Regions from separate parts of the Gottfriedia sp. NPDC058432 genome, predicted to be linked through region 1. Evidence: riboswitches for the same ligand, from Rfam matches in the RefSeq annotation. Region 1 holds a riboswitch; each other region holds the start of a gene.
What was found. Region 1 has a riboswitch for S-adenosylmethionine ahead of mmuP (S-methylmethionine permease). Riboswitches for the same ligand answer to the same signal wherever they lie in the genome.
Positions count from the first base shown of each region.

Region 2: another riboswitch for S-adenosylmethionine. It lies ahead of ACFWM3_RS19610 (LLM class flavin-dependent oxidoreductase); the one in region 1 lies ahead of mmuP (S-methylmethionine permease).
Region 3: another riboswitch for S-adenosylmethionine. It lies ahead of ACFWM3_RS13075 (methionine ABC transporter ATP-binding protein); the one in region 1 lies ahead of mmuP (S-methylmethionine permease).
Region 4: another riboswitch for S-adenosylmethionine. It lies ahead of ACFWM3_RS03825 (methionine ABC transporter ATP-binding protein); the one in region 1 lies ahead of mmuP (S-methylmethionine permease).

Region 1 covers NZ_JBHXLC010000006.1:57,179-65,290, reverse strand. Annotated here, with positions in the region: gene addB (helicase-exonuclease AddAB subunit AddB) at 1-1,359, opposite strand, end outside; gene lepB (signal peptidase I) at 1,495-2,046, opposite strand; gene ACFWM3_RS08115 (TVP38/TMEM64 family protein) at 2,080-2,721, opposite strand; gene mmuM (homocysteine S-methyltransferase) at 3,379-4,332, opposite strand; gene mmuP (S-methylmethionine permease) at 4,307-5,716, opposite strand; SAM riboswitch class I at 5,800-5,906, opposite strand; gene ACFWM3_RS08100 (competence protein ComK) at 6,178-6,753, opposite strand; gene aceA (isocitrate lyase) at 7,060-8,112, opposite strand, start outside.
Region 2 covers NZ_JBHXLC010000024.1:24,286-32,397, forward strand. Annotated here, with positions in the region: gene ACFWM3_RS19595 (spore germination protein) at 32-1,396, shown strand; gene ACFWM3_RS19600 (GerAB/ArcD/ProY family transporter) at 1,397-2,488, shown strand; gene ACFWM3_RS19605 (Ger(x)C family spore germination protein) at 2,485-3,576, shown strand; SAM riboswitch class I at 3,730-3,836, shown strand; gene ACFWM3_RS19610 (LLM class flavin-dependent oxidoreductase) at 3,998-5,047, shown strand; gene ACFWM3_RS19615 (ATP-grasp domain-containing protein) at 5,063-6,019, shown strand; gene ACFWM3_RS19620 (histidine phosphatase family protein) at 6,283-6,867, shown strand; gene ACFWM3_RS19625 (aldo/keto reductase) at 6,916-7,905, shown strand.
Region 3 covers NZ_JBHXLC010000011.1:67,467-75,578, forward strand. Annotated here, with positions in the region: gene ACFWM3_RS13060 (M20 family metallopeptidase) at 91-1,281, opposite strand; gene ACFWM3_RS13065 (MetQ/NlpA family ABC transporter substrate-binding protein) at 1,328-2,176, opposite strand; gene ACFWM3_RS13070 (methionine ABC transporter permease) at 2,173-2,841, opposite strand; gene ACFWM3_RS13075 (methionine ABC transporter ATP-binding protein) at 2,831-3,847, opposite strand; SAM riboswitch class I at 4,023-4,140, opposite strand; gene ACFWM3_RS13080 (hypothetical protein) at 4,435-4,869, opposite strand; gene ACFWM3_RS13085 (ASCH domain-containing protein) at 4,875-5,225, opposite strand; gene ACFWM3_RS13090 (helix-turn-helix domain-containing protein) at 5,451-6,686, opposite strand; gene ACFWM3_RS13095 (sulfite exporter TauE/SafE family protein) at 7,044-7,835, opposite strand; gene ACFWM3_RS13100 (sulfurtransferase TusA family protein) at 7,904-8,112, opposite strand, start outside.
Region 4 covers NZ_JBHXLC010000002.1:323,479-331,590, reverse strand. Annotated here, with positions in the region: gene metQ (methionine ABC transporter substrate-binding lipoprotein MetQ) at 150-971, opposite strand; gene ACFWM3_RS03830 (methionine ABC transporter permease) at 994-1,662, opposite strand; gene ACFWM3_RS03825 (methionine ABC transporter ATP-binding protein) at 1,664-2,668, opposite strand; SAM riboswitch class I at 2,808-2,918, opposite strand; gene ACFWM3_RS03820 (hypothetical protein) at 2,997-3,359, opposite strand; gene ACFWM3_RS03815 (thioredoxin family protein) at 3,646-3,969, opposite strand; gene ACFWM3_RS03810 (ribonuclease M5) at 3,985-4,335, opposite strand; gene gcvH (glycine cleavage system protein GcvH) at 4,552-4,935, opposite strand; gene ACFWM3_RS03800 (arsenate reductase family protein) at 4,981-5,337, opposite strand; gene ACFWM3_RS03795 (acyl-CoA dehydrogenase family protein) at 5,746-7,530, opposite strand; gene ACFWM3_RS03790 (acetyl-CoA C-acetyltransferase) at 7,601-8,112, opposite strand, start outside.

The DNA of each region.
Region 1 (8,112 bases):
TGAGCGATACTTTCGGTACTTCCATGGTTCTTCAATCGTCCACCTTTTTCCTTGCTTACCATACGCTATGCAATAATTCTCAAATAACTCAAGCTGTTCACGATTCTGATCACGATTACTTTCAAATGGATAAACTAATTCTGTTTTATATGCATTGAAAACTGATTCATATCTCCAATTTTTTTGAATGATATCGAAAGTAGCTTGTAAAAACGTAAATAATGGATGCGTTAGCATTGAACGCTTTTCTTCTATGAAAATTGGTATTTCATACGCATGAAAAATAGTTGAAATCAAATGTGAATATGAATCTCCATTTCTTAAGAAAATTGCTATATCACGATATCGGTATCCTTGTTCACGTACCTTATGAATAATATCTTTCGCAATCCCATTTACTTCAGCCCGACGATTAGATGCCGACATAATCTTAATTCCATCTGATTCAAACGAAGGCTTAACTGGCCTGTTATCAAAATTTGTTTCGAAATACTTCAAATCATTCGATTGATTTCTAAAGTTATGATGACAAATAACCGGTTCCTCTATTGTTTGCTTTGTATTTAAAGCTATCTCTTTAATTTGTTGATATAGAAGCGCTGGTTTATAAAATAAATTCAATTCATGTGGTAAAAAATCATCATATGGTCGGTCAATTGTTAGAGAGAAATTTACCTCACTACAATATCTCATTAGCTCCTCAACTACATTTCGCTCTTGAGGTGCTAAGTCATAATATCCATCAATATAAATAATACTGTCTTTTATATAGTCACTTTTAGGTAATTCTTGAATCAACAAATTTAAATAGTCTTCCGAATCAAGGTATTTATCTTTCATATATGTATTAAAAGCATCAAACACTATTTGAATATCATTTATCTTTTGTTGAATAAAGATATGATCCTTTGATGAATTTTGCTCCATTTGTAAAATAACAGAAGATAATTCATCTGAAGAAACTTGAAAACCTTTAAACTCAGCAATAAGACCTGTTAGTTCCTTATAAAATCCTTGTCGATCAGCAACGTGATGAAATACTTTCAATTCTTCTTTCTTTTCTTCAATAATCTTTCGAAGAATCATAGAAATTCCAATTTCACCAATATGAATCCGACTTATTCCACCTGTTTCTTGTAAAACCTTCCAAGCTAATCGAGTAAAACTAAAAACTTGGGAATTAATAATCGCCTTCTTTTCCTGCCTTCTAACTAATTCATATTCCATCTGAAAGGTCATTTGATCAGGTACAATAAAGATGATATTTTTTGTTTCATTTTTTAATCTATTTGTAATTTCATTTAAAATATGATGCGTTTTTCCACTTCCTGCACGTCCTAATATAAATTGAAACGACATTAACTAGCTCCCTCCTTAAAGTATTAGAATAATGGTTTGTTTTTGGTAATAAGTGCACGGACTCGTTTTATAATATATTCTAATTTGAAACAGTGTTTAAATGTGTAATTAATAAGAAAAGCCCCCATAAGGAGCTTATTTGTTAAAATTCGTATTCAAACTTGAAATTGGCCAATAAAGTAGGTCGACCTTCCCTACAATTTTATCAATTTTTACAAATCCAAACAAACGACTGTCATAACTTTTTGGTCGATTGTCCCCTTCAACAAAAACATAACCTGGTGGAACTTTCGTTTTACCTGTAACTTCGTTTAAATTAAAATCAGGTGTAAAAGCTGTTCCTTTTAAAGAACTCTTGTAATCATTTAAATATGGTTCATTCCATTTTTTATCGTTAACATAAAGCTGATCATCTTTATATTCAATTGAATCTCCAGGTAAACCAATCACACGCTTAACATAATCTTCTTTCTTATTTGCATGAAATACAATTACGTCAAATCTGTTAATATCACCAATCTCATATCCAAATTTATTTATAACTAGTAAGTTTCCATCCTTTAATGTTGGCATCATAGATTCCCCATCAACTACATATGTAGAAAATAAGAACGTTCTTACAATAAAAGCAATTGCGATCCCAATAATGATCGCTTTTCCCCAGTCAAATACTTCTTTTCTTAGCATAAAGTTGCTCTCTCCCTTTTGAGTAATAATGCTTTATTGCTCATCAGATGATTGAGGCGCTCTCTTTTTCTCTGGTGTTTTTTCTTTGATGTCCATACGTTTCTCAATCACTTTCCCAACAATCCATAATACGAATATAAAAATTCCTATGTACACTGCTTTAATCGGGTTTTGAAACACTGAAGTTAAATCTTTCCCTAAATAACTAATCATGGCAATCATAGTAAACTTTCCAAGTACTAATGCGATTAGAAATTGTGATATTTTAATACGTGACAGACCAGCTACAATATTTATTAAAAAAGATGGTGAAAACGGAAATGCAAACATAATAAAAATCGGGCCAAATCCCCTTTTTTCAATCCACCCTATTGAAGATTCTACTTTCTTATGCTTACTTACAAATGAAAAAAATCGTTTCTGACCAAATTTTCTAACAACATAGAATAGTAAAATGGAACCTAAGCAAGAACCAATCCATGAATATAAAAAACCTAATAAAGGCCCAAATGCTGCAGCATTAGCAAATACAAAAATGACTAAAGGTAAAATTGGACAAATTGCTTCAATAAAAGGGATTGATATTCCAACTAATGGACCATAGTCTTTGTACTGTTGAATGAGATGTAAAAAATGTTCTTCTGTAAAAAAAGCCTTTAAGTCAAAAACGTTCATTTAAATATGAATCTCTCCTTAAGCCGTATTTCTAAATAGATATCCTTACTGTTAACATTATCACATATAACTATTTATTCAATAATAATAAATGATTCTAACTAGTATTTTTTGTAATAATTTGACTGTTCATCTTATAATTATTTTTTTACTAATTTGTTCCTAATGATGCTTAATGTAATTCTAATAAACTATTCTTTGAATAAATAAAAAAACTACTTCACTAAATGGAAAAGTAGTTGTCAATTAAATAAGTAATTTCTTAAAAGATTTAGTAAAAGTTTTAAAAAAAATTCAAATAAAGCCACGATTACGGAGCAAATAAAGTAAAAAGAATTTAAAAACAGGAATAAAATACTACATTTAAAATCAATAAATCAAAATAACTCTATACATAAGAAGTATTTAAATCTTCATTCCAGAAACACCAAAGATTAATATAGATGAAAACAAATTTCATGTTAATTTATATAGTTTTTCTTATTGGGTCTGTTAGATTAAGATCTTGAAAAAAGATCGACAAAATCGTCGATCACGTTGTACAACTAAAGAACGCGTTAGTTGAATAACTTTCAGAAATATGAACTATTTTTTGAATAACTAAATGAACTTATTCGTTAACTTTAATTACGAATATCCCCTTCACCTTCAATTGGTTCAATACTCGGAAGAACGCCACTTGTTCGATATCTCCTCAATGTGATAAGGTGTCGTTCTGCAGCATCCACCTATTAAACGTGCACCTGCTTGGTACCATTCTTCAGATTGAATATCCAACACGTTACATTGTTCATGACCATGCCATGTTTTTGTTTCTGGATTATAAGTTTCACCAGAATTTGGATAAACAATAATCGGTTTTTTGGTGTTTGCCCTCAACTCTTGTATTGCACCAGTCACAACGGTTACTGGCGCACAATTGATGCCTATCGCTACAATTTGTTCACTTTTCTCAAAAACTCGTGCACACTCTACGAGTTTTATACCTTCACTAATCTCTTTCTCATTTTTTAACGAAAAGGAAAGCCACGCAAATGTTTTTGGAAACTCACGTAATAATGTATCTAATACTCTTGCTTCTTGCAAAGAAGGAATCGTTTCAAATGCCAATAGATCTGCACCTGCTTCAATTAACGCTGACATTCTCGAACGGTGAAAGTCTGCTAATGTTTTATCTGTCACACCATAGTTGCCTACATACTCTGAACCATCTGCAAGGTAAGCCCCGTACGGCCCAACCGATGCAACAACCAATGGTTTAGGCCTATTCGTTTGCTTATTTTCCTTCCAAAAATCATCTCTTGCCCTTCTTGCAAGTAACACCGTTTTCTTAATTAATTCCAAAGCTTCCTGTTCTTGTATTCCACGCGCGGAAAAACCACTAATAGTAGCTTGATAGCTTGCTGTTATGGCACAGTCCGCACCAGCACGAAAATAGTCCGAATGAACCTGATAAATAAGTTCCGGATTTTCTAGTAACACACGTGCCGACCAAAGGGGATCGTCCAAATTACATCCATGCGCCTCCAATTCTGTAGCTAATGCTCCGTCAAGAAGCATAATGGAATGTTGGGATAAAATAGCATCAATTGGATTGACTTTGTTCGACATAATCTACGCCCCTCTTTTTTAAATTTTTTGTTAGATAATAACTTCCATAGCAAAACAAAATAAACGGTATGCCGCAATATAAGGCAATTCTCTGTGTTGGATCGAATGCAATTCCAATACACGATGCCAGACAAAGGATAAAAGAAGCAATTGGTACTAATGGATACAGTGGTGTGCGATAAATCAAGTCCTTTTCAGAATTTCCTTCTTTCAAAAATTGTCTGCGAAATAGGAACTGGGAAGCACTAATACTCATCCAAACTACAACTACTGCTAGACCGGAAATGGAAACAAGTACGATATAGACAGTATCTGGTGCCACAATACTTGAGAGCAAAGCCAAAGCTCCACCCACCATGCTGAAAATGACGGCGTTGATTGGAACACCTTGCTTCGTCATTTTTCCAAAAATCGGAGATATCGTATTCTTATTAGCAAGCGACCAAAGCATTCTAGAAGAGGCATAAAGGCCTGAGTTTGCCGCAGATAAAATAGCTGTTAAGATAACGAAATTCATTACGTCAGCTGAATATGGCACCCCAATTCGTTCTAGAACTGCAACAAAAGGGCTCTCTAATACACCAGCATCGGAAATAGGCAATAACGCAGATAAAACAAAAATCGTTCCTACAAAAAAGATGATCAATCTCCACAGAGTAGTTCGAATGGCCTTCGGTATCATTTTTTCCGGGTTCGCGGTTTCTCCAGCTGCAATGCCTATTAATTCTGTTCCTGAAAAAGCAAAATTAACCGCAAGCATGGTCATTATAATTCCCGTAGCACCATGAGGAAATAAACCTCCACTTGTAAAATTAGAAAATAATGGCGCTGCTTTTGAATGACTCATCGGAAGAAACCCTAGCATTGCCGCTGCTCCTAAAACAATAAAAATCACAATAGCTATAACCTTTATCGATGAAAACCAAAATTCGGATTCGGCGAAAAATTTAACAGTCATGACATTTAATACAAAGATCAAAATGGCAAAAATAGCACTCCATATCCAAACATTAATCGATGGAAACCATCGCTTCATAAGTAATCCTGCGGCTGTAAATTCAGAACCTAAAGCAACAGTCCAAGTTAACCAATACAACCAGGCTACTGTATACCCTGTACCCGGTCCAATGTATTTAACTGCATAACTGTGAAATGAGCCCGTTTCAGGCATATGTACGGAAAGCTCTCCTAAACATAGCATAACTAGATAAACCACTAGCGCACCAATCAGATAGGATAGTATTGTTCCAAACGGGCCAGCTTGTTGAATAGTGTAGCCCGAGCTTAAGAATAAGCCAGTTCCAATCACCCCACCAAGTGATAGCATGACTAAATGACGTGCTTGCATGTTCCTTTGAAATTCTTGCCCATTTTTGTTCCCCATTTAAACTCTCCTTTAGTTACTATCCAGAAAAAACAAAAACGCACTCTAAAAAAGAGTGCGCTACTGACAAATAAAAACGAAAGCTCTCATCTATCAGGTTAACACCCGCTGGAATTAGCACAGTGTCTACTTAAGCAGACCTGTTGCTGAGGCTTCAAAGGGCCAGTCCCTCCACCTCTCTGGATAAGAAATATTTTTTTTATAACCATATCAATCCATTCGATAATTGTCAATATAATTCTGTTTTTTTAAAAAATTATTAATTATTGACTTACTATTTTATCATTTCTTATGCAACTAAACTGCCATTATATTGAATAAGATTTCAACAATCTACTTTAATAGATCCTACTAATTAAGAATTAAAAGGACTAATTTTCATAAATATAATTTCCAAATAATCCCCATAAAAAAACTACTTCACTAAATGTTAAAGTAGTTAAATTTTTAATCTTTCATTTTTATTTTTCGTGTATGGATATTCCTTTTATATATGATGTAATTTCGTTATCAGGGATTAATTTGTAAGATTTTTGTTGGGTATTTTCAGGGTTGAGTCGGTCTTCATAAATAGCTCTTAGATGTGCAGTTCGGTATAGTTGGTTTTCAAATGATCCACGAGATATTTCTAATGGAAGTTCAACGCCGTTAAAAAATTCAACCACTGATCGATTGTATTTACCGCCTCTGAAATTAGCAACATGATTGTAGGAGATCCAAGAGCATTCTACTTTTAAAGAAGATGAAGTGGGGAAAAAGAAAATTTGATTCATTGAGCTGATCGCTATTGGTGGTTTATGGGTGATGGAAATCATTTGTTTAGTTCCTTCACGCCTACCCCGGTAACTACTCCCGAAATAAGCACAGCTTCTTTCAATAATTTCAATCGGTTTCATTAAAACATAAAAACTATCATCTGTTTCATATACCTTTGAAATCACAACTAAATCGACCGTGAATTCTGGAATGATTGCCATTGTCGACTTATTAATCTCGTACTCATTTAATACTTTAACTTGTCCTTTCACATGATTCATCCTTACAACTCCTTCTGTTATTAGTATTATGAAATGTTAAACTTATTGGCTTTAATTGACGCTCCCTCTTCCTTAATTAAATAATTAAATTAAAGGCCAACAATTAAGTTTAACAAGTTCAGATAAAAAATTTTAACATGAAGTATAGTAGCAACATTGATGTTAGAGAAATAATATCATAAATCTTTATTTGTAATATCATTTTTTAAATACTTTAACAAAAGTGTCATTGTTTACTAAATTTTAGGATAAAACCCAATAGAAAAACCACCTTTTTCACATTTAAAAAAAGTGGTTTTTTACTAGTTAATTAGATGAAAATTGTTGTTCTTCAGTAGAACCTTTAAGAGCTGTTGTTGAAGAAGTTCCTCCAGTAATAATTTGAGCTACTTGATCAAAATATCCTGTTCCAACTTCGCGTTGGTGTCTTGTCGCAGTATAGCCATATTGTTCGCTTGCAAATTCAGCTTGTTGAAGTTCTGAATATGCTCCCATTCCTCGATCTTTGTAGTTTCTAGCTAATTCAAACATACCAAAGTTTAATGCATGGAAACCAGCAAGGGTAACGAATTGGAATTTATAGCCCATTGCTGCAATTTGTTGTTGGAATGTTTCAATTGTTTCGTCATCAAGTTTCTTCTTCCAGTTAAATGAAGGTGAGCAGTTATAAGCTAGTAATTTACCTGGGAATTTTGCATGTATAGCATCTGCAAAACGTTTTGCATCTTCTAAGTTTGGCTCTGACGTCTCACACCAAACTAAGTCTGCATACGGTGCATAAGCAAGACCACGAGCAATTGCTTGATCTAACCCGGCTTTCGTACGATAAAAGCCTTCAGGTGTTCTTTCACCTGTAATAAATTGTTGGTCGACTGGATCAATATCACTTGTAATTAAATCTGCTGCATCTGCATCAGTTCGTGCAACAATAAGGGTAGGAACTCCCATTACATCCGCTGCTAAACGAGCAGAGATTAAATTACGAACCGCCGTTTGTGTTGGTAATAATACTTTCCCACCTAAATGGCCACATTTTTTCTCCGAAGACAATTGATCTTCAAAATGTACACCTGCAGCTCCTGCTTCAATCATGCTTTTCATTAATTCAAATACATTTAATTGTCCACCGAAGCCAGCCTCTGCATCCGCCATAATCGGTGCGAAGTAGTCGATTTCTTCTCCACCTTCAACAAATTGAATTTGATCTGCACGTTGGAAAGCCTGGTTAATTCGTTTTACAACTGCTGGTACAGAATTTGCCGGATATAAGCTTTGATCTGGATACATTTGACCAGAAAGATTCGCATCAGCAGCTACTTGCCAACCACTTAAATAAATAGCCTTCAAACCTGCTTTAAC
Region 2 (8,112 bases), on a different contig from region 1:
ATGAAAAGAAATAAAAGGAGGGAAGCATAAGATGAGAAGTCAACTGGCAGTAATAAATGCGCTTAAGCAAGAATTTGAGGGAGCAAAAGATTTAATTGTCCATTCATTTGAATATTATGAACAACAAATTTGTTTGATCTATCTTCAAGATCTATGTGACGCGGATAAAATTAAAACTGATATCATCCAACCACTTATGCTTTGTGATAAAGAAAGTAAATTTCTGTTACACTTACTCTCCCAATCTAATTGTGAGTCGATTCAAAACAAAAGGTATTTAGGGGAATATATAATTTCTGGTAACGTGTTAATTTTCATATCGAATGGGATATATGCTTTTAATGCAATTCGTGCTATGGATACTGAATCTGTAGAAGCTTCAGTAGAAACATCAGTTCAAGGACCACAAAAAGCTTTTTCACATGACCTCAGTACAAATATAGCGATAATTCGTAAAAGATATCCTTCCAATAAATTAAGCATTGAGTATCAAACAGTTGGAACAATCTCAAAAACAAATATAGCAATACTTTATGATGTTAATTATGCAGATCAAAAGGTAATTGATGAATTAAAAAGTCGTCTTAAGAGGGTAAAGATGGATGTAATACAAGCAGCTGGTCAATTAGAAAGGATACTTTCTGATAAAAAGATTCATTTATTTCCTACCATGATGATAACAGAAAGACCTGATCGAACTGTTTCAAATCTTGCCCAAGGTAAGGTTATTATTGTTATGGATGGAACGCCATTTTCTTTGATTACGCCTACTGTATTTTTTGATTTTATAGCTTCAATGGATGACTTATATCATTCTTTCTGGATAAAAAAACTTTTGCAATCAATAAGATATATTGCCCTTATTATAACATTGGTGTTACCTGCTTTTTATATTGCAATTACCTCGTATAACCCGGAAATATTAAGGTCCCAACTTACTTTGACGATTGCAGGTAGTAGGGCAGGAGTTCCTTATCCATCATTTTTTGAAGTGCTTTTTATGATGTTAGCTGTTGAAATGTTAGTTGAAGCTAGTATTAGACTACCACGAGTAATTGGCCCAACTGCTACTACTGTTGGTGGACTTATACTTGGTCAAGCTGCACAACAAGCACAACTTGTAAGTTCCATCATGATTATTATTACTGCATTTGTTGCCATTTCTAATTTTACGGTCCCAATCAGTGCAATGAGTTTCGCAATTCGATGTATTAGATACCCACTGATTATATTAGCAACTCTATTTGGGTTGGTCGGATTAGTTGGAGGTATGCTTGTACTTATCTGTTATTTTGCTAATAAGCGAAGCTTTGGGACTCCTTTTTTAGCGATTGAATGGGGATCTTCCGATAAAATTGAAACGATAACTGAGAACCCAAAGGGGGGGCAAAGCTAGTTGACCCGTCACTTTTACTATACTGTACTGCTAACAATGATGTTGAATATTATTATCAATGTACCAATGATTTTAATTGGCGAGCGTTTTAATGGGTCTCTTATATCTATGGTGTTAAGTGTTTTGATTGGTGGAATATTTATTTATTTGTTTACGATCGGAATAAGTAAATTTCCTAATAAAGGATTGCCCGAAATTTTTAACAATAGACTACCTAAACTTGTTAAAAACATTTACTTAGCATTTTTAGGCGTAATGTGGTTGGCTGCAGGGGCATTTGTTTTAATTTCTTTCACATATATTACTGTACTGTATTTAAATACTGAGTTAAATATGGGATATGTTTTAGCTTTTTTTCTAATTATTGTTATTTATGGAGCAAATTGTTATACAGAATCAATCCTCAACGTTATTGAAATAATGGTACTAGTAGCTACTCCAGTTGTTTTTTTTATCGTTTATAAAGCTATGGCAAGCAATTATTTTTATTTCGTCCATATTAAAAGAATACTCCATTATTTTTGGCAAATGCCTAACTATAGTTCTATTTCAGCTGCTACTTATTTTTTTACAGGCTATATAAATCTAGCGATCATCAATCGTTATCTTGAAACGAAAAAGGTTGTTAAATTTCTGTGGATTTTACCTTTAATCGGATTCGTTGTAATTAGTTTTACATTTTTCGTCCCAATTGCTTTTTTAGGTGTTAAAGGGATTAATGATGTAGTGTTTCCTTGGGTCTTCATAACTGATTCTCTAAGAATGGAATATGGGTTTATCGAAAGAGTGCTATATTTGATGCTTTATATATTCCTTTTGTTGTCACTATTATTTAGCATATTAACATGGCATGTTGGTTTAAAACTATTTGAAGGAATGTTTTTTAATTATAATTTGAAACCCGCTAAAAAAAGGAAATTTTATGGATATATGATCTTTCTATTTTTTGGAGCCGTTACGATGACACTGCAGACATTTACGAACGAAAGAGAATTATTTGATCTGATTAAAATATGGCAAAATATCCGTTTTCCTGCTGAAGGCATATTAGTAGTGTTAATTTTTTTCTTATCACGGAGGCAAAGAGCATGAACCGTATTTTAACGTTGTTGTTAATTATGGAATTAAGTTTTATGTCTGGTTGCCAATTACTCGATGTTGATAAACGTTTTTTTGTCGTAGCGATAGGAATCGATCATACAGATGAAAATGGCGTCTACCTTGTGTCAGTGAAATTAGCCATCCCATCAGCACAAATTGGAGCGGGAAAGTCTAATTTTCAAATTATTTCTCAAAAATCAACTTCAGTTTCTGAGGCCATTAGAATAATCCAATCTTTAGTAGATAAAAAATTAGATTTTGCTCAATGTAGGGTAATCGTTATCGATAAAGAGCTACTAGTTGAAAACCAAATTGATTTGATGAAGTGGTTTATTAAACGGCCAGATATTCAAGGTGTTGCTTATGTAGCTGTAGGAGAACCTACTGCAAAAGAAGCTTTATCATGGAGGGTTAAATCAGAGAGATTAGCGGGTAACGCTGTTGTGTTAGCTTTTAATGAAGAATCAAATAGGTCACCATATGTAATGTCAGAGATACTTAATGATTATTATATGCGATTGATAGAAAACGGTATAGATCCATATTTACCTATTATTGAACCGTTCGATAGTTCCTTTAAAATTAATACTTCCGCAGTTTTTAAAGGAACAAAATTTAAAGCAGTATTAAATCGTGATGAAACAAGGATGCTTAATGAGCTCTTAAATCCCAAAGTAACAACATTAATTAATGTTGGAAAAGGAAAAAATCAATTTTACATAAGTGCTGAAAATACGAAAACTGACATGAAAATTGTTATGCCTAAAAATAAAAAGCCATATCTAGACGTTCATATAAAGGTAAAAGGATTTATTGAGGAATCTAATAAGACACTACATCAAAATAGAGAATTGAAAGAGTATGAGAAAAAAGCATCAATCATTATGAGCTCAAGAACAAAAAAATTTCTAGAACGTCTACAGGAATTAAATGTTGATCCACTTGGACTTGGGTTAAACTATCAAGCAAAATACGGAGTGACAAAAAAAGAAATAAATAAGTGGGAAGAAATTTATCCAAAAATTGAATTTCGAGTAAAATCAGAAGTGAAACTAAAGGGAACTGGTACTATGTATTAAATTCGATTTAATTTCAATTAAATAATTATAAAATTTTATTTTTTCTAATAAATACAACGAAGAAAGCGCTATCTCAATAAAGATGTTTAATTTCCCTTATTGACAATCTGTTTACTAGGATTTATGATTCAGTTAAAGAAATTACATAATTCAAACTTATCGAGAGTGACCGAGGGATCAGGCCCTATGACGTCCGGCAACCTCCTTATTTAGGAACGGTGCCACTTCCTGCAGAATGAAATCATTCTGATAGATAAGTCGAAAACAATTGTTTCCGATGCCTCTTTCTGAATGAAAGAGGCTTTTTTCTTTTTTTATTTATTTACGCGGAAGGTTAAACAAAACTGAATTTCACTATATATAAACCCAACTTAACCAATGCGAAAACTAGACAATTTTAATGATAAAGGAGAGAATAGAAATGAAATATGGTTTTTGGTTACCGATTTTTGGAGGATGGTTACGTAATGTGGATGACGAAAGAATGCCACCAACATTTGAATATGCTAAAGAGGTTATTCAATCAGCTGAAAGATGGGGATACTCGACTACTTTAATAGCTGAATTATATTTAAACGATATTAAAGGTCCGGAGCATGATTCACTTGAAGCTTGGTCAACAGCAGCGGCACTTGCTACAGTGACGGAAAAAATCGAAATTATGACTGCGATTCGTCCAGGTTTTCATAATCCTGCAGTAACAGCAAAAATGGCTGCTAATATTGATCAAATCAGTAACGGCCGTTTTACGCTAAACGTCGTTTCTGCATGGTGGGCAGAAGAAGCTCGTCAATATGGCGGTATTTTTACAGAACATGATGAGCGTTATGCTCGGACAGAGGAGTTTATTGATGTTCTTAAAGGCTTATGGACAGAAGAAACGTTCAATTATTCAGGTAAATATTACGACTTAAAGGATACAAAGCTTGCTCCAAAACCAGTTCAAAGACCAAATCCGATTCTATATGCAGGCGGAGAAAGTGAAAAAGGAAAGCAAACGATTGTAGAAAAGTGCGACGCATATGTGATGCACGGTGGAACAGTTGAAGAAATTAATCAGAAAGTAACAGATATGAAGGTGCGCCGTGAACAAACAGGAAATGCACCATTAAGTTCTTTCGGTATGGCCGCTTATATTATTTGTAGAGATACAGAAGAAGAGGCTTTGGCTGAGCTAGAAAAAATTACGACTGTGAAAGATTCAAGCGGGTATGCAGGCTTTAAAGACTTCACTACAAAATCACAATTAGAACAACAAATCCAATTACAAGATTACTCAGTTTCAAATCGTGGTCTTAGACCAAATCTAGTAGGAACACCAGAGCAAATTGCAGAACGAATTTTACAATATGAAGAAGCTGGCCTAGACTTATTATTATTACAATTTTCACCTCAACTTGAGGAAATGGAACGCTTTTCAAAACAAGTTATGCCATTAGTAGAACAAAAACGTAGTTTAATAAAGAACTAGAAAGGGGATTTAAAGATGAGCAAAGTATACGTAATTCATGAAAATAGTGAGTGGACTGTGCATTTAACAAAAAGATTAGAGGAGCTTGGAGTTCCTTATGAGGAATGGCATTTAGACGAAGGTACGGTAGATTTATCAACTGCACCACCAGAAGGGATCTTTTATAGCCGAATGAGTGCGTCCTCTCATACACGTGATCATCGTTTTGCAGCCGAGTTTACTGGTCAAGTATTAGCTTGGCTTGAAGCACATGGTCGTACGGTGTTGAATGGAACGAATGCCTTGAAGCTAGAAGTTAGTAAGGTTTTACAATATTTAGAGCTAAACAAGTATGCTGTGAAGACTCCTAAAACGATCGCAGCAGTTGGAAAACAAAACATTATTAAGGCAGCTAAAAACTTTGCTGGACAGTCATTTATTACGAAACATAATCGTGCTGGTAAAGGGTTAGGGGTTCAACTATTTCATAGTATCGAAGCTTTAAAAGCTTATGTGGAAGGACCTACCTTTGAAGAACCAGTTGATGGAATTACACTGATTCAGGAATACATTCAATCCCCTGAAAGCTACATCACTCGTTGTGAATTTGTAGGAGGAAACTTTGTTTATGCAGTTAAAGTTGATACTTCGGAAGGTTTTGAACTTTGCCCAGCTGATGCGTGCCAAATTGGTGATTTATTCTGCCCAGTAGGAGAAGAAGTAGAAGAGAAACCTAAGTTCCAAATCATTGAAGGCTTTGAGGACGAAATTATTGAGAAATATAAAGAGGTTCTAGCTAAAAATAATGTCCAAGTTGCCGGAATCGAATTTATCAGAAATGCTGAAGGTACAATTTTTACGTATGATATCAATACAAATACCAACTATAACTCAGATGCAGAAGAAAAAGCTGGAAAATTCGGAATGCTCGAATTAGCTTCATTTTTAAAGAAGACTTTGGAAGAAAAATACACTACAACAGTAACGGCTTAAGAAAATCTATTTAGAATAACGGTAAAAAGCTCAGACCTACACGCAACAAAGGTTTGGGCTTTTTTATGTTTAGTTTATTAAATTTTTTCTTGAACTAAGAGTAATAGGCAATTATTTGAGAGGAATATGCTAACGATTAAAATTAATATATTGATAATATAGGATTGTAAGTTGTTATTAAGTTTTGAGACTAAAAAAGGTCAAATGATTTCGTACCACTTGATTTTTAAAATATGCTTTTAAGATTCAAAAGGGGGATACAAATGAAAAAGACTTTTTATTTAATGAGACATGGTCAAACATTATTTAATAAAAGAAGGAAGATTCAAGGTTGGTGTGATTCACCTCTAACAGAATTAGGAATTAAACAAGCGGAGGCTGCTGCAAAGTATTTTAAAGAACAAAATATTATTTTCGATCATGCCTATTGTTCTACATCAGAAAGAGCGAGTGATACGTTAGAAATCGTGACAGAATTACCGTATACAAGATTAAAAGGATTAAAAGAATGGAATTTTGGAACGTTTGAAGGTGAAAGTGAAGATTTAAATCCACCACTACCTTATGGTGACTTTTTTGTTAAGTTTGGCGGAGAAGACCAAAAAGAATTGCAACAACGAATTGCTACTACATGTCAAAAAATAATGGATGAAGATAATGAAGTGGTATTAGCTGTTTCACACGGAGCAGCATTGAGAAATTTTATGAGGTACTGGGAACACAAAAGCTCTATCACACAACAAAATCGAATTGGAAATTGTTGCATTTTGAAGTTTGAATATGAGAAGAGGGAATTTAAATTAGTTGAGATTATCAATCATAATTTTAGTGATGTAGTCCAAGTATAGTTTTATAAGATTAATAGATTACATATTTTTGAAAGTGAGGAAATTAAAATGGAATATACAAAGCTTGGGAATACAGGATTAGAAATATCTAGACTTTGCCTTGGCTGTATGGGATTTGGAGATGCAAAACGTTGGATCCATCCATGGGTAATCGATGAGGAGAGCAGCCGTACAATTATTAAAAAAGCACTAGACCTAGGTATCAACTTTTTTGATACGGCGAATGTCTATTCAGATGGTACTAGTGAAGAATTTGTTGGTAGAGCTTTAAAAGATTATGCCAATCGAGATGAAATAGTACTAGCTACGAAGGTTTATTTCCCTATGCACAAAGGTCCGAATGGTTCCGGACTTTCCCGCAAGCATATTATGAGTGAAATTGATAAAAGTCTTAAACGCCTCGGAACAGATTATGTGGATTTATATCAAATCCATCGTTGGGATTATAACACACCAATCGAAGAAACAATGGAGGCACTTCATGATTTAGTGAAGGCTGGTAAGGTAAGGTATATCGGTGCTTCCGCTATGTATGCTTGGCAGTTTTTGAAGGCTTTACATGTTGCAGAGAAAAATGGATGGACCAAATTTGTCTCAATGCAAAATCATCTCAACCTCATATATCGTGAAGAGGAAAGGGAGATGCTGCCTCTTTGTAAGGAAGAAAAAATCGGCGTAATTCCATATAGCCCACTTGCATCAGGAAGATTGACACGTGATTGGTCAAATACGACGTTAAGATCTGAAACTGATGAAACTCAAAAATCTAAATATGGTGCAACTGAAAATACAGACAGACTTGTTGTGGAGCGAGTTGCAGAGATTGCTGAAAAACATGGAGTAACAAAATCAAATATTGCTCTTGCTTGGTTACTGCAGAAAGAACCAGTTAGTGCGCCTATAATTGGAGCTACTAAAACATCTCATCTTGAAGATTCAGTGGGGGCTTTGTCAGTTAAATTGTCGACTGAAGAAGTTGCGTATTTGCAAGAGCCTTATGTTCCACATCCGGTAGTTGGTGCTTTAGGCGCTAATTAATGTCAATTTTAGTATAATGTGTTGATCCCCTATTTTCCTTAAGTGTGAAAAGGGGATTTTTTAGGTGCTTTCACTATCAAAAGCTCTAGATTATAAAGGATGAATTAGTATATATATCGTGCATATTGCTTTTCTAAGACTTACTTGTACTGTAACTTTTGCCGTTTCCAACCTTTTAATTGGAAAATGGTTTTGTAAGAGCGCTAC
Region 3 (8,112 bases), on a different contig from region 1:
AGAAGAAATAACGTCATTAGACTGAGCTATCAAAAATAAAACGGTCAAAAAGATGGTAATTCCGTCCATCTTTCTGACCGTTCATGCTAACTATTTTTCTGTTTGCTGAAATTCATTTTGAACCTTTTCCAAAAGGTTTTTATCGGTAATTAAACGATAGCCCGTTAGAGCCAATGCTTTTGCTCCCGTAACTAGAGCATGATCACCAAGTGGCGACCTCGCAGCTTCACGGAATTCATTCGTATGAGCAATTAAATCATCAGGTCCAATTTTAATATATGCGTGAGAAGTCGGAACAACGTGGCTTACGTTTCCGGCATCAGTAGATCCAAGCCCGCCGCTTTTGCTATTCACTACTTCACCCAATAGGCTTAGTTCTTCACCTACAATCTCATCAAGAGATTGATTGATAATAAAATCATGGACTTCATTTTGAAATCTTTCAATTTTCACAGTACTGCCAGTTGCAATTGCTGCTCCTTCGGCAATATTACGAATCTTAGTGGATACTTCCTCCGTTCTTTTCCAAGTACTAGCACGGATGAAAAATCTTGCTGAAGCATACTCTGGAATAATATTTGGTGCATCGCCTCCATGAGTGATAATCCCGTGTATGCGAACATCACTAGTAAGCTGCTGACGAAGGGCGTTAATTCCATTGAATAACTGGATTACTGCATCTAAAGCATTAATTCCATGTTCTGGAGACCCAGCAGCATGTGCTGCTCTTCCATAAAAATGGAAGTCTAAAGGATCTACTGCCAAAGATGGAGTCGACAAACCAGTTTTACCACTTGGGTGGAGCATAAGAGCTGCATCAACGTCTTCTAGTAATCCATTTTTTACAAAACTCCCTTTTGCACTTCCGTTTGGTCCACCCTCTTCTGCTGGTGTTCCAAATATGACAACCTCTCCTCCGATCTCAGAAATGACTTCAGCAAGAGCGATTCCTGCTGCTACACTCGTTGTCCCAATAATATTATGTCCGCATGCATGACCAAGACCAGGTAGTGCATCATATTCTGCTAAAAAAGCGATGGTTGGGCCTTGCTTAGATGACGTTTTTCTTGCTACAAAGCCTGTTTCATGCCCTGCAATATTACGTGTGACATCGAAACCAGCTTCTACTAAAATTTTAGTATGTGTTTCTGATGCAAAAAATTCTTGATTGCCAATTTCAGGCTTCTCATGAATCTTGTGGCTAATTTCAAGATAAACTTCCTTCGATTCCTCAATACTTTTCACAATTTGCTCTCTTTGTGTTTCAATTTTGACTGTCATTTAAACTTTTCTCCCTTCCATTCTTTTAAATAAGCATGAACTAGCTTTATAGATTTTTAATTTTATCAATCGTAATGACTACTGGAACCGTAGCACCTTTGTCACGTTTAATAATGTAATCATGAACTTCTTTTGATTGATAAGCCTTTACAATCTTTGCAAAGTCCTTGTCATTTTTATTCTTCGTACGAGATGCAATAACATTGATATACGGCATAGCTGCTTTATCATTAGGATCTTCTTTATAAAGTGGGTCCTTTGCAGGGTCTAAGCCCGCTTGAACGGCGAATCCATTATTGATGATCGCTGCTGCCACATCATCCAATGATCTAGCTGTTTGCCCTGCAGCAATCGGTTTGATTTTTAAATGCTTAGGATTTTCTTTAATTTGTTCAATACTTCCTTTAGGGTCAAAATTATCTACTAAACTAATTAACTTTGAAGATTGTAATAGTTTAAGTGCACGGCCAGCGTTCGTAACATCATTTGGTATCGTAATCGTTGCTCCATCTGGAATATCACTTAGCTCTTTAAATTTATGTGAGTAAATCCCCATTGGCGCAATCACTGTCGAGCCAATCGCTGAAATATCTAAATTATGATCGCCTTTAAATTGGTTCATATAAGTAATCGTTTGAAAAGAATTTAAATCAAGGCTACCGTCATTAAGTGCTGTGTTAGGCTGAACATAATCTGAAAATGATATAATTTTCAATTTAATCCCTTCATTTTTCACTTGTTTTTGTACAATATTCCAAAGTTCATAATCATCACCGTTAATACCAATCTTAACTGTTCTCTCTTTTCCATTACCTGATGATACATTAGAACCACATGCTGATAATACCGAAACCGTTAATAATAATGCTGCAAAAATAGTAAAAAACTTTTTCATCCTCTTTTCCTCCTTACGTATCTTGACCACGTATTTCCTAAACTTTGTATGAGTTGAACAATAACTACTAGTAAAACAACTGTAATGACAATAACCAATGTTTCAAAGCGCTGATAACCATATGTAATAGCTAAGTCACCTAATCCCCCAGCACCAACAGCACCAGCTGCCGCAGTCGATCCAATCAATCCAATCGTTGCTGTTGTAAATGATAGAATCAACGATGGAATTGCTTCAGGCAAAATAAACTTCACGATGATTTGAAACTTTGTTGCTCCCATTGAATAGGCAGTTTCCAGCACTCCCTTATCCACTTCTAGCATGGAATTCTCAATCAATCTTGCCAAATATGGCCCTACAAAGATTGAAAGCGGAACAATTGCTGCAACTACGCCAATGGACGTTCCCGTCAATAATCTAGTAAACGGTATAATGGCAACTAGTAAAATAATAAATGGTACAGATCGAACAATATTTATAATGGTATTTAACAACGTAAATAAAGGTTTGTTTTCCATTATATGACCTGGCCTTGTTACAACTAGGATAATACCTAAAGGCAATCCTATGATTGTGCCAAAAATAAATGACCCTAGTACAGTTAGAAATGTATCTTGAGTTGCCTGTAAAAACTGCGGCCAAAAGAATTCCCAATTAAGCTCCATTTAACTCAACCTCCCTTACATCTATCCCCTTTTCCGAAATAAATTTAATAGCTTTTGCGCTTTCCTCTTTTGTTCCTTCTAGTGCCACAAGCAAATTCCCATAAGGTCTTTCTTGTAGCTCTGTAATCGATCCATAAAGAATGTTTAAATGAATATCGAATTTTTTAAGAACCTCCGATAATAGTGGATTGGCTGCCTTTTCACCTAGGAAGACTAATTGATAATATTTCCCCTTTGATAATGTTTTCGATAACTTAGACGGCACCTCATTTTGTAATACAGTGTTAACAAAATTCTTTGTAATACTTTTTTGTGGATTCGTAAAAACGTCGTAAACATTACCTTCCTCGACAATTTCACCATCATCAATGACAGCCACTTTATCACATAAATCACGAATTACACTCATTTCATGGGTAATAAGAAAAATTGTAAGATTATAGGATTTATTTACCTTCCTTAAAAGCTCTAATACATTCTTTGTTGTTTCAGGGTCTAATGCAGATGTAGCTTCATCACATAGCAACAGATCTGGGTCTGTTACAAGTGCCCTTGCAATTCCAACTCTTTGCTTTTGTCCCCCCGATAAGTGCCCCGGAAATACATCTTGCTTCCCTGTCAGTCCAACAAATTCAATTAATTCCATTACCTTTTCCTGAACATCCCGTTTCTTCTTTCCTTCAAGGTATAGCGGCATTGCGATATTATCAAATACCGTTTTGGCTGAAAGTAGATTGAAGTGTTGGAATACGACACCAATTTTTCTACGTGTCTTACGTAACTCTTCATCATTTAATGTCATTAAGTTCAATCCATCTATCAGAACTGATCCTTCTGTTGGCTCTTCAAGTCTATTTAAACAACGAATCAATGTACTTTTTCCCGCTCCGGAAAAGCCAATGATTCCATAGATCTCACCTTTCTCAATTTTCATATTAATATTATTTAAAGCTTTAATTGGTGGCCTTCCAGGATAAACCTTGGAGACATTTTTAATCTCAATCAAATTTCTTCCTCCAATGCAAGTTATTCCAAACATTATAACTAAGTAAACACATTCGAAAACTAGGTTTTATAATTATATTTTCTCCTTTTTCTCCTATGGCAACTCATCAAAAAACCCCCCTTCTTATCCAATAAGACAGATAAGAAGAGGGGTTATAATATATAAGCCACTTTACTTCTTATCTTTCAAATCGCTTAAACGATTTGCAGGAATTAGCACGGTATTTGTTTCGAAACAACAAACCCGTTGCCGAGGTATCGTAGGGCCAGTCCCTCCACCTCTCTGGATAAGTAATAGAATTTATTAAGTTTTTAAATTATTGAGTTCATGTTATCTCTCTTTTTATAATACGTCAAGAATTATTTTTAAGTTTTTTAGAATAAATTGTGTTTTAAAATAGCATTTTTTTTATGAATAAGGTCTTAGGTCCTTTATATTCAAATCAAAAAAACCTATTCTATATTCCATTTGAAATAGGTCAATATACTTATTTTTTGAGTTTGTATAAGCATTTCATTTAAAAGAAGACCAAAAAAGCAGACAAGGCCTCCGATAAAAGAGAACCTGTCTGCTTAATTGAATCATACCTACCATAATGCAGGCTTTACTACCATGAACCATAGCATAACCATCAATAGAACGATGTAAATCCAGATGGATCGACGAAGCTTCTGAATTAGCATTTTCTGGTCATGGGTTGGTTCACTGAATTTCCGAATGGTCGGTGAAAAGGCTCTAGCTAGGAAAAATAATGAACTCACCAAAAGAAGAATCGTCATCACAATCCAAGATGTCTTCCACGACCAATGACCCACTAGTACCAACAAAACCCCTGATCCAACCAATACATGCCCAGCATGCTTTGCCAATCTGACAGCAAACCGGAATACATCCAAATAAATCTGTTGTATCGCAGACTTTGAGGTATGCAGCTTTTTGAGTATCGGAATCAATACAAAAAAAGGGCCAATCGATAGGATTACACTAGCAATATGTATATAAAGAAGAAATCTATACAGCATGAAAATTATTCTTGGATGAGACGGAACTCATGAACCCATACCCTCATTTTTGGCAACCAAGGCATCCCAGGGTGGATTGAAAGGATCGATTGTTTATACTCTTCTACTGTCGCATAGCCTTCTTGCTTAGCATCCTCATCTGTCAATTCACCAAGGGCTTGAGAATAAACTTTTTCAACAACATACTGATTATTTTGAAGGGTCATCACTTCCCCAACATCTGCATATCTTCCGTTTCGGCGAGTAGCAGTTTTTTGTCCTGCCAATACTTTTTCAACATCCTCTTGAAGCGTAACAAGGCGTTCAATTGTACATGTTTTTGGCGGTAAAGCATTCGTTTCATTCTGATTTGTCATCTAATTCATTCTCCATTTCAATTTAAATTTATCGTAAAGACTAAAAAAAAAAACGACTAGTTCCATTTTAATTAAATTAGTACAAAATTAGCAAATTTTTATGAAAGATATTTGAAACAGCAATAAGTTACACAAGCATAGCATAAAATAACACCCTTTAAAACCAACGTTGCCTCGATCTACTTTATTGGGTTCAGTCTAATCAAATATGTGCTTTTATCTTCCCTAAATATTCTCTTCTAAAATAAACTTAGATAGATTGATTGCTTTCGCATAATTCTTAGTTTCTATGTAGTTGTTATATAATTTTTCGACATATGTTTTAAAAACAACCATATTACTTACTGACTGGAAATAGATTAAGGCTGTCTTCTCCATAAAAATATAATACTGATCGAGTTTATCCTCTATAAGATAGATTAAAAGTCGGAATAATATTTTGAATAAACTGGAGTCCAATTTTTCTGCAATAGCTTTTCCTTCATTAGCTTTTTTAAGCAAATCATTTTTCTGTAGTAAATTCCCCAAAAAACTACTTTCCAAATAGTTATACAAGTATTTAACGTATTTATAAGAAGACCGATCTACCTTATCAAGTGTCACCTTAAATAATATTTGCGCGTTTTCAAAATCTTTTCTCTTTAAGTATAAATCTGCTAAGTTATTTTGCAGTAAGATTTTTCGATCAAGTGCATTCACTCTTTCAGAGGCTTCAATAAGGTTATGATATGATTCCAAAACTTCCTGAAAATCAAAGCTCTTTTCGTTTCCTTTTATTAGAAGTAAGATTGCCTCCGCATCAATTGCTCTTAAGTAGTTATACGTTTTCTTGAAGTACTTCAATGCTTTTTCTGCGTAAACATATGTCATGATTGATTTAGGATTAACCTGGTAGTAGGCTAGTGACAAGTAGATATAGTATTCTAGATTCCCCAACTCACTCTTATTGATATTTTTTAATACTTGAATAGACTTTTCGTAGTTATCAGTTTTTCCATATAAAATGCCCCATACAAGCCATTTCAAGTTCTTTTCAAAAGGGGGAAGATCTGGATGTTTTTTTTGGATATCCTTTAAAATGGTTTTTGTCTTTTCAAAATCATTCTGCAGGAGATAATATCTTGCTTGAAGTAATTGGAAGAGCGGAGCATATTTAGAAAAATTAATGATATAATTTTTTTCAATATCTTTTTTGGCTTTCTCCACCTCGATCATGTTTTGCTTAATGATTGATGTATGCCAACTATTTAACTTCTTTTCTATGTTGTTAAAGTAGTTAATTTCATATTGTATGTCAATTTTTAAGCGCTCAGAAAATAACTCAATTATTTCTTTAGAATATTGAGTTTCACCTCTTTCAATTCTACTAACATGAGTGGATGTACAAATGTCTTTTCCAAGCTCCTCCTGAGTTAGGCCTGCCCTTTTGCGATAAAATTTTATGATTTCCCCTTCTTGCATGAATTTCTCCCTCTTTAAAACTTAATGATAATATAATTATGTAGTTCCTAGAAAAATGTAGTAGCTATACTAAAAGAGCTTTATTCCTTATAGAATTTATCAAATCTTCAAATTATTTTACCATAATCTTACTTTTAATTCTTAAAGAACATTATTTAATTTTTTACTTGTCCTTTTTCCATCATCTTTCCAGTTACAACAATGAAAAAAGCATTGGTGATTATGATCTTCCTCACTAACCTATTAATTTCTCCTAATCTGTAATTCGAAAAGTTAGAAGCAAGGAATGTGATACATGCCAATAAAAAAACAGAAAAACTCTCAATAGTTTTTCTGTTTTTTACAGTTAACCGTTATTCAACTAATCCATGATTTAATAATCGTAAACCAAATTTTCAAAGCAGTAAAACCAATTAAAACTGCCAGAATCCCTCGTAAAACCTGCGTTTTTGTTTTTTTGCCTATTTTTGCACCTAATGGTGAGGCGATTAAGCTTGCAATTACAACAATAATAGTAGGCAACACTTCAACTTGACCAGTAGAGATTTTCCCGATCGTTACGCCAATTGAAGAAATAAATGTGATTGCAAGTGAAGAAGCGATTGTCACACGAGTTGGTATTTTTAAGATTGTTAACATGATTGGTACTAACAGAAATGCTCCTCCTGCACCAACAATCCCTGCACTAGTGCCCACAACAAATGCTAGGCCAGCCGCAAGCCATACATTAATTGAAATTTGACCATCTGCTGACATCTCGACGTTTTTTCGAGGAATAAACATTAATACGACCGCAATCATTGCTAAAATTCCGTAAACAAGATTAATCCCATGTTCTGAAAGTAGATTTGAACCGAATCCACCAAGAAAACTTCCTATTAGGACACTTATTCCCATACTTAATATTACTTTTTTGTTTAAAAAACCGCTTTTACGATAGCTTAATACTCCACCTAAAGTTGCAAATACTACTTGGACAGCACTTATACCTGAAACTTGATGAGGAGTAAAAGCAGCAAATCCTAATAATGGAGGAATAAATAAGAGCATTGGATAATTTATAATTGCTCCACCAATTCCTACCATTCCTGAAATAAAGGACCCAAAAAAACCAACTAAGAAAAGTACTAAAATTAAGGTCCACTCCATTTTAAGTCCCCCTATAATAGAAAAGGAGATGTAACTCTTAACTCTCCTTTTCCACTTAATCTATTTACTTATCCTTTTTTAATCCAAAATTTTAAAACATTGTCTTCTTCTGTATAATTTAATAATTCGTGTCCACCTGATTTAGCCCAAGCTGCAAGGTCATTTTTAGCACCTTTATCAGTAACATGAATTTCTAGTACTTCGCCTGCTTCAATCTCTGCAATTGCTTTTCTTGTTTTTACAATTGGAATTGGACATGCTAAGCCCTTTGCATCTA
Region 4 (8,112 bases), on a different contig from region 1:
TTTGCGATTCCTTGGGATTTAATTGCATTGCCAATTTTATATGCGATTTTCAGAATTTATTTTCAGTTAATAGTTTTTTAAAACTTTATTACCTATAGAAAAAAGAGGGTTCCCACAAAAATTCACTTGGGATACCCTCTCTCTTTTTATTATTGACTTACAGGTACTACAGCACCTTTATATTTTTTAATGATGAAATCTTGAATTTCTTTTGAGTGTAATACTTTTACAAGCTCTTTAATTTCTTTTTTATCTTTATCGCCTTTACGAACAGCAATAATGTTTACATATGGAGAGTCTTTACCCTCTAAAGCAATAGCATCCTTCATTGGGTTTAATCCAGCATCAATCGCGTAGTTTGTGTTAATTAGTACTGCATCGCCTTCATTGTTTTGATAAACTTTTGGAAGCATACCAGCGTCTACGTCAGCTTGGAATTTTAAGTGTTTTGGATTCTCAACAATGTCTTTAATTTGAGCAGTAGTTGGATCAATTCCAGCTTTAAGTTTAATTAATCCTTCGTGTTGTAATAAGCTTAACATACGACCATGGTCAGCTACTGAGCTACTCATGATAATTTTAGCTCCATTTGGAAGTTCATCTAAGCTCTTATATTTTTTAGAGTAAACTCCAATTGGCTCGATGTGGATTCCACCAGCGTTTTCAAATTTATAACCATTTTCTTTCATTTGAGACTCTAAATATGGAATGTGTTGGAAATAGTTTGCATCTAATTCTTTTGAAGCTAGTGCTTTATTTGGTAATACATAATCTTGGAATTTAACAATTTTTAAGTTAATTCCTTCTTTTTTAAGGATTGGTTTAGCTTGTTCTAAAATAACTGCGTGAGGTACATTTGATGCACCTACCACTAATTCTTTATTTTTATCTTCTCCACCTTTATTACATGCTGCTAAAGATAATGCTAAAACACCTGCTCCTAATAAACTTGCGATTTTTTTGAATTTCACTGTCAGTTCCTCCCTTATATGATTAAGCTCTTTTATCTATTTTCGTTGTTACTAAATCTCCAATAAACTGAAGAATAAATACAATTAATAAAATAATGACTGTCGCAACAAGAGTTACTTGGTTATTAGAACGTTGGTATCCTTCCATAAATGCTAGGTTACCAAGTCCACCTCCACCTACAACACCAGCCATTGCTGTATAACCAACAATTGCAATTGTAGTAACTGTTAAACCTGAAATAATTGCTGGTAAAGCTTCTGGTATTAATACTTTTACGATGATTGTAAAGGTACTAGCTCCCATTGCTCTTGCAGCTTCGATTACACCTTTATCAATTTCACGTAATCCGATTTCGACCATCCTTGCATAGAATGGTGCAGCACCAATAATTAATGCAGGTAATGCTGCTTTTGCTCCTAGCATTGAGCCAAGTATAAAGATCGTAAATGGAATTAATAAAATGATTAAAATGATAAACGGTATTGAACGAAAAATATTTACAAACGCTGCTAGGATTGTATTAAAAAATTTATTTTCAAGCAACTGGTCTTTACTAGTTAAAAATAAGAATAAACCTATTATTAGTCCAAAAATAAACGTTGCAACCGCAGCAATTACAACCATGAATAATGTTTCTTGAGTAGCTACAAGCATTGCATCCCAATCAACATTCGGAAAAAGTTGTGTCATCTTATGCTACCTCCACTTCAACTTGTTTTGATTCTAAATAAGCGATTGCTTCTTTGATGTTTTTTATGTCACCAACAAGTTGAATCTTCATTGTCCCATAAGAGCCTTCAGCAGTTTGAACAATTTTCCCTTGCAAAATGTTAATCTCAATATCAAAGTGCTTAACTACCTCAGAAATATGTGGCTGATCTGCTTGACCATTTTTAAATGTTAGCTTGTAAGTATTATCCTTCCCATCACCTTGAGAAATTACTTCACCTTCATCATTGCCTTTGATTTGCGTCACAAATTTCTTTGTAATTGCTTGTTTAGGACGAGTAAATACATCAACAACATGGCCTTCTTCTACTACATTTCCGTTTTCCATTACTGCTACTCGTTGACAAATCTTTTGAATAACATGCATTTCATGGGTAATCAGAATTATTGTAATACCAAGCTGTTTATTAATATTTGTCAGTAAAGCTAAGATTGAATCTGTTGTTTCAGGATCTAATGCAGAAGTCGCTTCATCACATAAAAGAACATCTGGGTTATTAGCAAGTGCTCTTGCAATTCCGACACGTTGCTTTTGACCTCCACTTAGTTCAGAAGGATAAGCATTTTCTCTACCTTCAAGTCCTACAAGTTTAATTAATTCTTTCGCACGATTAATGCTTTCCTTTTTTGAAACTTTAGCAATTTCAAGTGGGAAAAGTATATTTTCTAATACAGTTCTTGACCACAATAAATTAAAATGCTGAAAAATCATTCCTATTTTTTGTCTTGCTTTTCTTAACTGACTAGATGAGCATTTAGAGATCGATTGACCATTAATAATTACTTCACCTGATGTAGGGGACTCAAGTCCATTTAGCATACGTAATAACGTACTTTTCCCTGCGCCGCTATATCCGATCATGCCAAAAATTTCACCTGCTTCAATATTTAAAGAAACATTTTGTACTGCGGTAACTGTGCCCTTTTTACCTTTGTATATTTTACTTACATTATTTATTTGAATCATACACTTGATCTCCTTTCAAAACATTCTAACAACTTATCTTTCAATTTTTTGTAAGTAAGTACTTTTTTAGTCGCATAAAACAAAAAAACCTTTCAACTCACATGAGCAGAAAGGTTTAACATACAAAAAGTATTCCTTTCTCTCATCTCTCAAAGCATATGCTTTGCAGGAATTAGCACCATTTCAATGACGTTCATTGACGGTTGCTGGGTTTCACAGGGCACAGTCCCTCCACCTCTCTCGATAAGAGTTAATCTTACGATCTATTAAGTTGTTTAACGTAATTTCTTTAACGTAAGTCCAATTCTACAAACTTAGACAGTAGTTGTCAACAATTTTCTAAAAGTTTTTTTTCGTTTTCTACACTTGTATATTGAAAAATCGTTTCCATTAGTAGTAATAATCGATAGTTCCCTTCAAAAGAAGCATCATTCAGTTTTAATAAAAGTCCTAACCTTTGCGAACCTGAATTTAGATATTCCCATCCATCTTTTGAAAAATTAACTCTAAGTTGCGGAATCGAACGATCAATTACCTCGATAAAAGGAGCCTTTTTACTTAACTTTATAAATACTTTTTCATTTAGGCAGTTTAATTCTACAATCCTTTCTTCGATTGGCAAAATGATTTGTAAATATTCCTTTTTTATAAATAAGTTTCTTGCTTGTCCTATCCACTCCTTGATATCCATAATAAACACCTCTCCCGATTTCTTTAATCTTATTTTCTCATAGATAAGGGGTGTATTCTTTATATTTCGCTCGACATTTACCTTGATAAAAATCTATATTTTAATTTTATTTCTACAACATTCAACTCATTTCCCGAGAAATATGTCAAAGGTTAGGGACATTTATAAGGGATTTAGAAAATGAAATAGCTCTCGTATGATCACTTAAAAAGACAAATAAAAAGAGTGCATTTCGAATGCACTCTCTTTAATGTAATGACAAAATCCTAAAAACTTGATGATCAACTCATCGTTTAATATATAAATTATATTTTTTTAACAATTCATGTAAATAAGGTACAGATTGAAAAGCGTAAATTTTTTGTTTCATTTCCCCATTTTCAAAAATAAGTAAACAAGGTACACTTTCAACCTTCCAGTTTTGAGCTTCTTCCACTATTTCATTAATATTTACCTTACTGATAGGTAAATTTGGCAGAATCTCATTTACAACTTCTAGCATTTTAGAAGCTACTTGGCATGTACCACACATTGCGGTATAAATATAAATAACTGTCGTCTCTTTTGATTGAATTCTTTGCATTATTTCATTCTTTGTCCATTGCTGCATGATCATTATTCCTCTTTAATTTGTACGTAAATAATCTGTAAATACTAAAATATCCGCCCCTAATAATACACTAGCTAAATGTTGACTCGGAGCTGTTGCCACTTCTCGATAACTTCTATCAATGTACAGATGCTCTGCCTGTGGAAATTCTCTTTTTAACAGTCTTCTAAGCTTTTCACCGGCCTCATCTGCATCTACTAACACATAGATTTCTCTTAAATCTAACATTTCAGCAAGCTCATCTAGCTTTGAAGTACCAACTGTACCATTCGTACAGATAATATCTACAGGCTCCTTTATGATCGTCTGTATTTTTCTCTTATCAGTAGTACCTTCGACAATGATAACTTTTCTTTGATCTTCAATATTCACTGGGCATCACCTAATGTATAGGACTCAAAAACTTTTGACTAAAAATCTTTTGTATATAGTATATTCGATTTCCCCTTAGTTGTTTCCTTTTTTTCCCTAAATGAAAATGTCCCTTTAAATTATGTTTTATGTAAATAAGTTAAGCTTTATTACATTAATTATACACGCAAAATAAAAAAGCGCCCAATTTGGACGCTTAATGTTAGATAATTAATCTTGATTGATCATTTCTTCGTATTGACCAGCAGTCATTAACTCATCAAGTTGAGAAGCGTTTGTAGCTTCAACAACTACCATCCATGCTTTTTCGTATGGAGATTCGTTTACGAATTCAGGATTTTCATCTAGATCAGAGTTTACTTCAATTACTTTACCACTGATTGGAGCATATAGTTCAGATACTGTTTTTACAGACTCAACGCTACCGAATGGCTCATTTATAGTAAGTTCATCGCCTACTTCTGGTAGCTCAACAAATACGATATCTCCAAGCTCTGATTGAGCGAAATGAGTAATACCGATATAGTATTTATTACCTTCAACTTTTACCCACTCATGTTCTTCTGAATAACGTAGTTCATTTGGAATTGACATTGTGAAATCCTCCTCAGATTAATTACCTTAAATTATATAGTTATTTTATAACCAAGCCTTTTCAAATACCTCTTCATTAAAACCAACTGTCGCTTTATCTCCATTAAAAAGCAGAGGTCTTTTAATTAATTTACCATCCGAACTTAGTAGTTCTAATAGCTCGTCCTCAGTCTTTGTTGGAATAACATCCTTCAATCCAAGCTCACGATATTTAACGCCGCTTGTATTAAATAATTTATTTATAGAAATTCCACTTGCTTTATAAAGATCAGCAAGTAATTCCTTTGAAGGTGGATTTAATGTAATATCAATTGCTTCAACCGGAATATTATGTTCTTTAAGCCAAGAAGCGGCTTTTCGACAAGTTCCACATTTTGGATATGTATAAAAAATGATACTCATTTTAGCAACTCCTCCCAAATTCTATTTTATCACAGGGAATATGCGAGTTAAAATAGTTCCGTTCGAAAATTCTGTAATAAGTTAGTTCCAAAAATATTATAGCAATATTCATCATACTAAACCAGTAGAACATTCGTGTTTTTCGACAGATTTAAACAAAAACCTTAAATATTTTTAATATATCAAAGTAATTTACTATATCATTCGATGAACCTCTTAAATTTTACTCAACTTATACTAGTATGGCACAAGTCATGGCAAAATTATCCTTATCTATTTAAGAATCTAGAACTATTTATTCTTTAATGCAAACGATTGGAGTAAGGGTGCTACAGCGTCTTTAAAAAACGAATCCCAAATTGTTAAATAAAAAAAACTGCCAATCTACAGATCGGCAGTTTTTTTTATTTATACAGTATAACGCTCTTCTTCTAATACATTAGCAGCAATTTCACGTTTCTTCGCAATTACATTAATTGGCGTATGACGTGTAAACTTACGAAGTGCTGAAGTCATCATTCTTAATGTATCACCAGACTCAACAGCAACAAGTGTTTCCTTAGCATGAGCTTCGATTTCATTAAATGCTTCTTGACAGAATACTTGAGTATAAAGTAATTTTTGGTTTGATTTTACTAATCCTACTTTGTTAATTGCCTTTTCAGTACGCAGAACTGTCGATTCCATTGCGTAAATATTGCTTACGATATCTGCAATATTTACTAGAATCTCTTGTTCATTGCTTAATGCTTTACCAAATTTTTGAACTGCTAAACCAGCAATCATGATCGCAATTTTCTTCGCATTACGAACTAAATATTTCTCTTGCTCTAAAGGAGCATCTCCCACTTCTTCAGGCATTAACATCATTAACTCTTCTTGAATTTGTTGTGCTTGTTGAAGTAATGGAAGCTCTCCGCTCATTGCTTTTCGAAGGTAAGTACTTGGTACAATTAAACGATTAATTTCGTTTGTTCCTTCAAAAATTCGGTTAATACGAGAATCACGGTAAATACGCTCAATTTCATATTCAGCCATGAAGCCATATCCACCGTGGATTTGCACTCCTTCATCTGCAACATAGTCTAACACTTCAGAACAGAAGAATTTATTTAAAGAACATTCAATCGCATATTCTGCTACAGCTGCAGCTACTGCTTTTGGATCTTTTGCTTGCTCTTCAGTTAATTGACTAAAGCGATCTTCGAAAAGTCCTACAGTACGATATGCTGAACTTTCACTTGCATAAACTTTTGTAGCCATACTAGCTAATTTTTCTTGAATTAAACTAAATTTAGCAATTGGTGTTTTGAATTGTTGGCGTTGGTTAGCATACGTTGCAGATAATTCTAAAGCACGTTTTGATCCACCAACTGTACCTACAGCTAATTTATAACGACCAATATTTAAAATATTAAATGCAATAACATGACCTTTTCCAATTTCACCTAAAAGGTTTTCTACAGGAACTTTTACATCTTCTAAAATCAGTGTACGAGTTGAAGATGATTTAATACCCATTTTCTTTTCTTCTGGACCAGTCGAAACACCTTCATAATCTCTCTCAACGATAAATGCTGAGAAGTGCTCTCCATCAATTTTTGCATAAACAACAAATACATCTGCAAACGCAGAGTTTGTAATCCATTGTTTTTCACCGTTTAAAACGTAGTGAGTTCCTTCAGTATTTAATTTAGCAACCGTTTTTGCTCCTAATGCATCTGATCCTGAACCTGGCTCAGTTAATGCATAAGCTGCAAATTTCTCACCTGATGCTAAACCTGGTAAGTAACGTTGCTTTTGATCATGATTTCCAAACAATACGATTGGAAGTGTACCAATCCCTACGTGGGCTCCTTGAGAAAGTGAGAATCCACCACCACGAGAAATTTTTTCTGTAATTAATGCTGAGCTAATTTTATCTAGTGCGATTCCGCCATATTCTTCTGGCACATCTGCTGCTAATAATCCTAGCTCACCAGCTTGTTTTAATAATCTTACAGTGCGGTCAAATTCGTGTTGCTCTAAATATTCTAATTCAGGTAAAACTTCATTCACTACAAAATCTTCAGTTGTTTTTGCAATTAATTTATGCTCATCTGTAAAATCCTCTGGTGTAAAAACTTTATCAAAAGTCACTTCTGTTGTTAAAAAGCTTCCGCCTTTAAGTAAGTTACCGATTGTTTTTTCCATCAATAATTCCTCCTATTTTCTATTTACTTGTTTGAAGATATGATTCTAACAATCTATTTCCGTACATCTATTAAACTAATTCAAATACTCCGGCAGCACCCATTCCGCCACCAACGCACATCGTTACAATCCCGAACTGCTCTTTGCGTCGCTTCATCTCATGTAATAAAGATAAAGTTAGTTTAGTACCAGTACAGCCAAGTGGATGCCCTAATGCAATCGCCCCACCGTTTACATTTACACGTTCTTCATCGAGACCTAAGTGACGAATAATTTGAATTGATTGGGAAGCAAAGGCTTCATTTAATTCAAATATTCCAATGTCAGATAAGCTTAATCCTGCTAATTTAAGAGCTTTTGGAATTGCTTCAACTGGTCCAATTCCCATTACCTCAGGAGCTACTCCAGCGACTGCAAAAGAACGGAATTTTAATAATGGACTTAGTCCTTCAGCTTCCGCTTTTTCGCGATCCATTACTAAGACTGCTGCAGCCCCATCACTTGTTTGTGAAGAGTTTCCAGCCGTTACTGAACCTCTTACATTAAATGCTGGTCTTAATTTAGCTAATACTTCAGAAGATG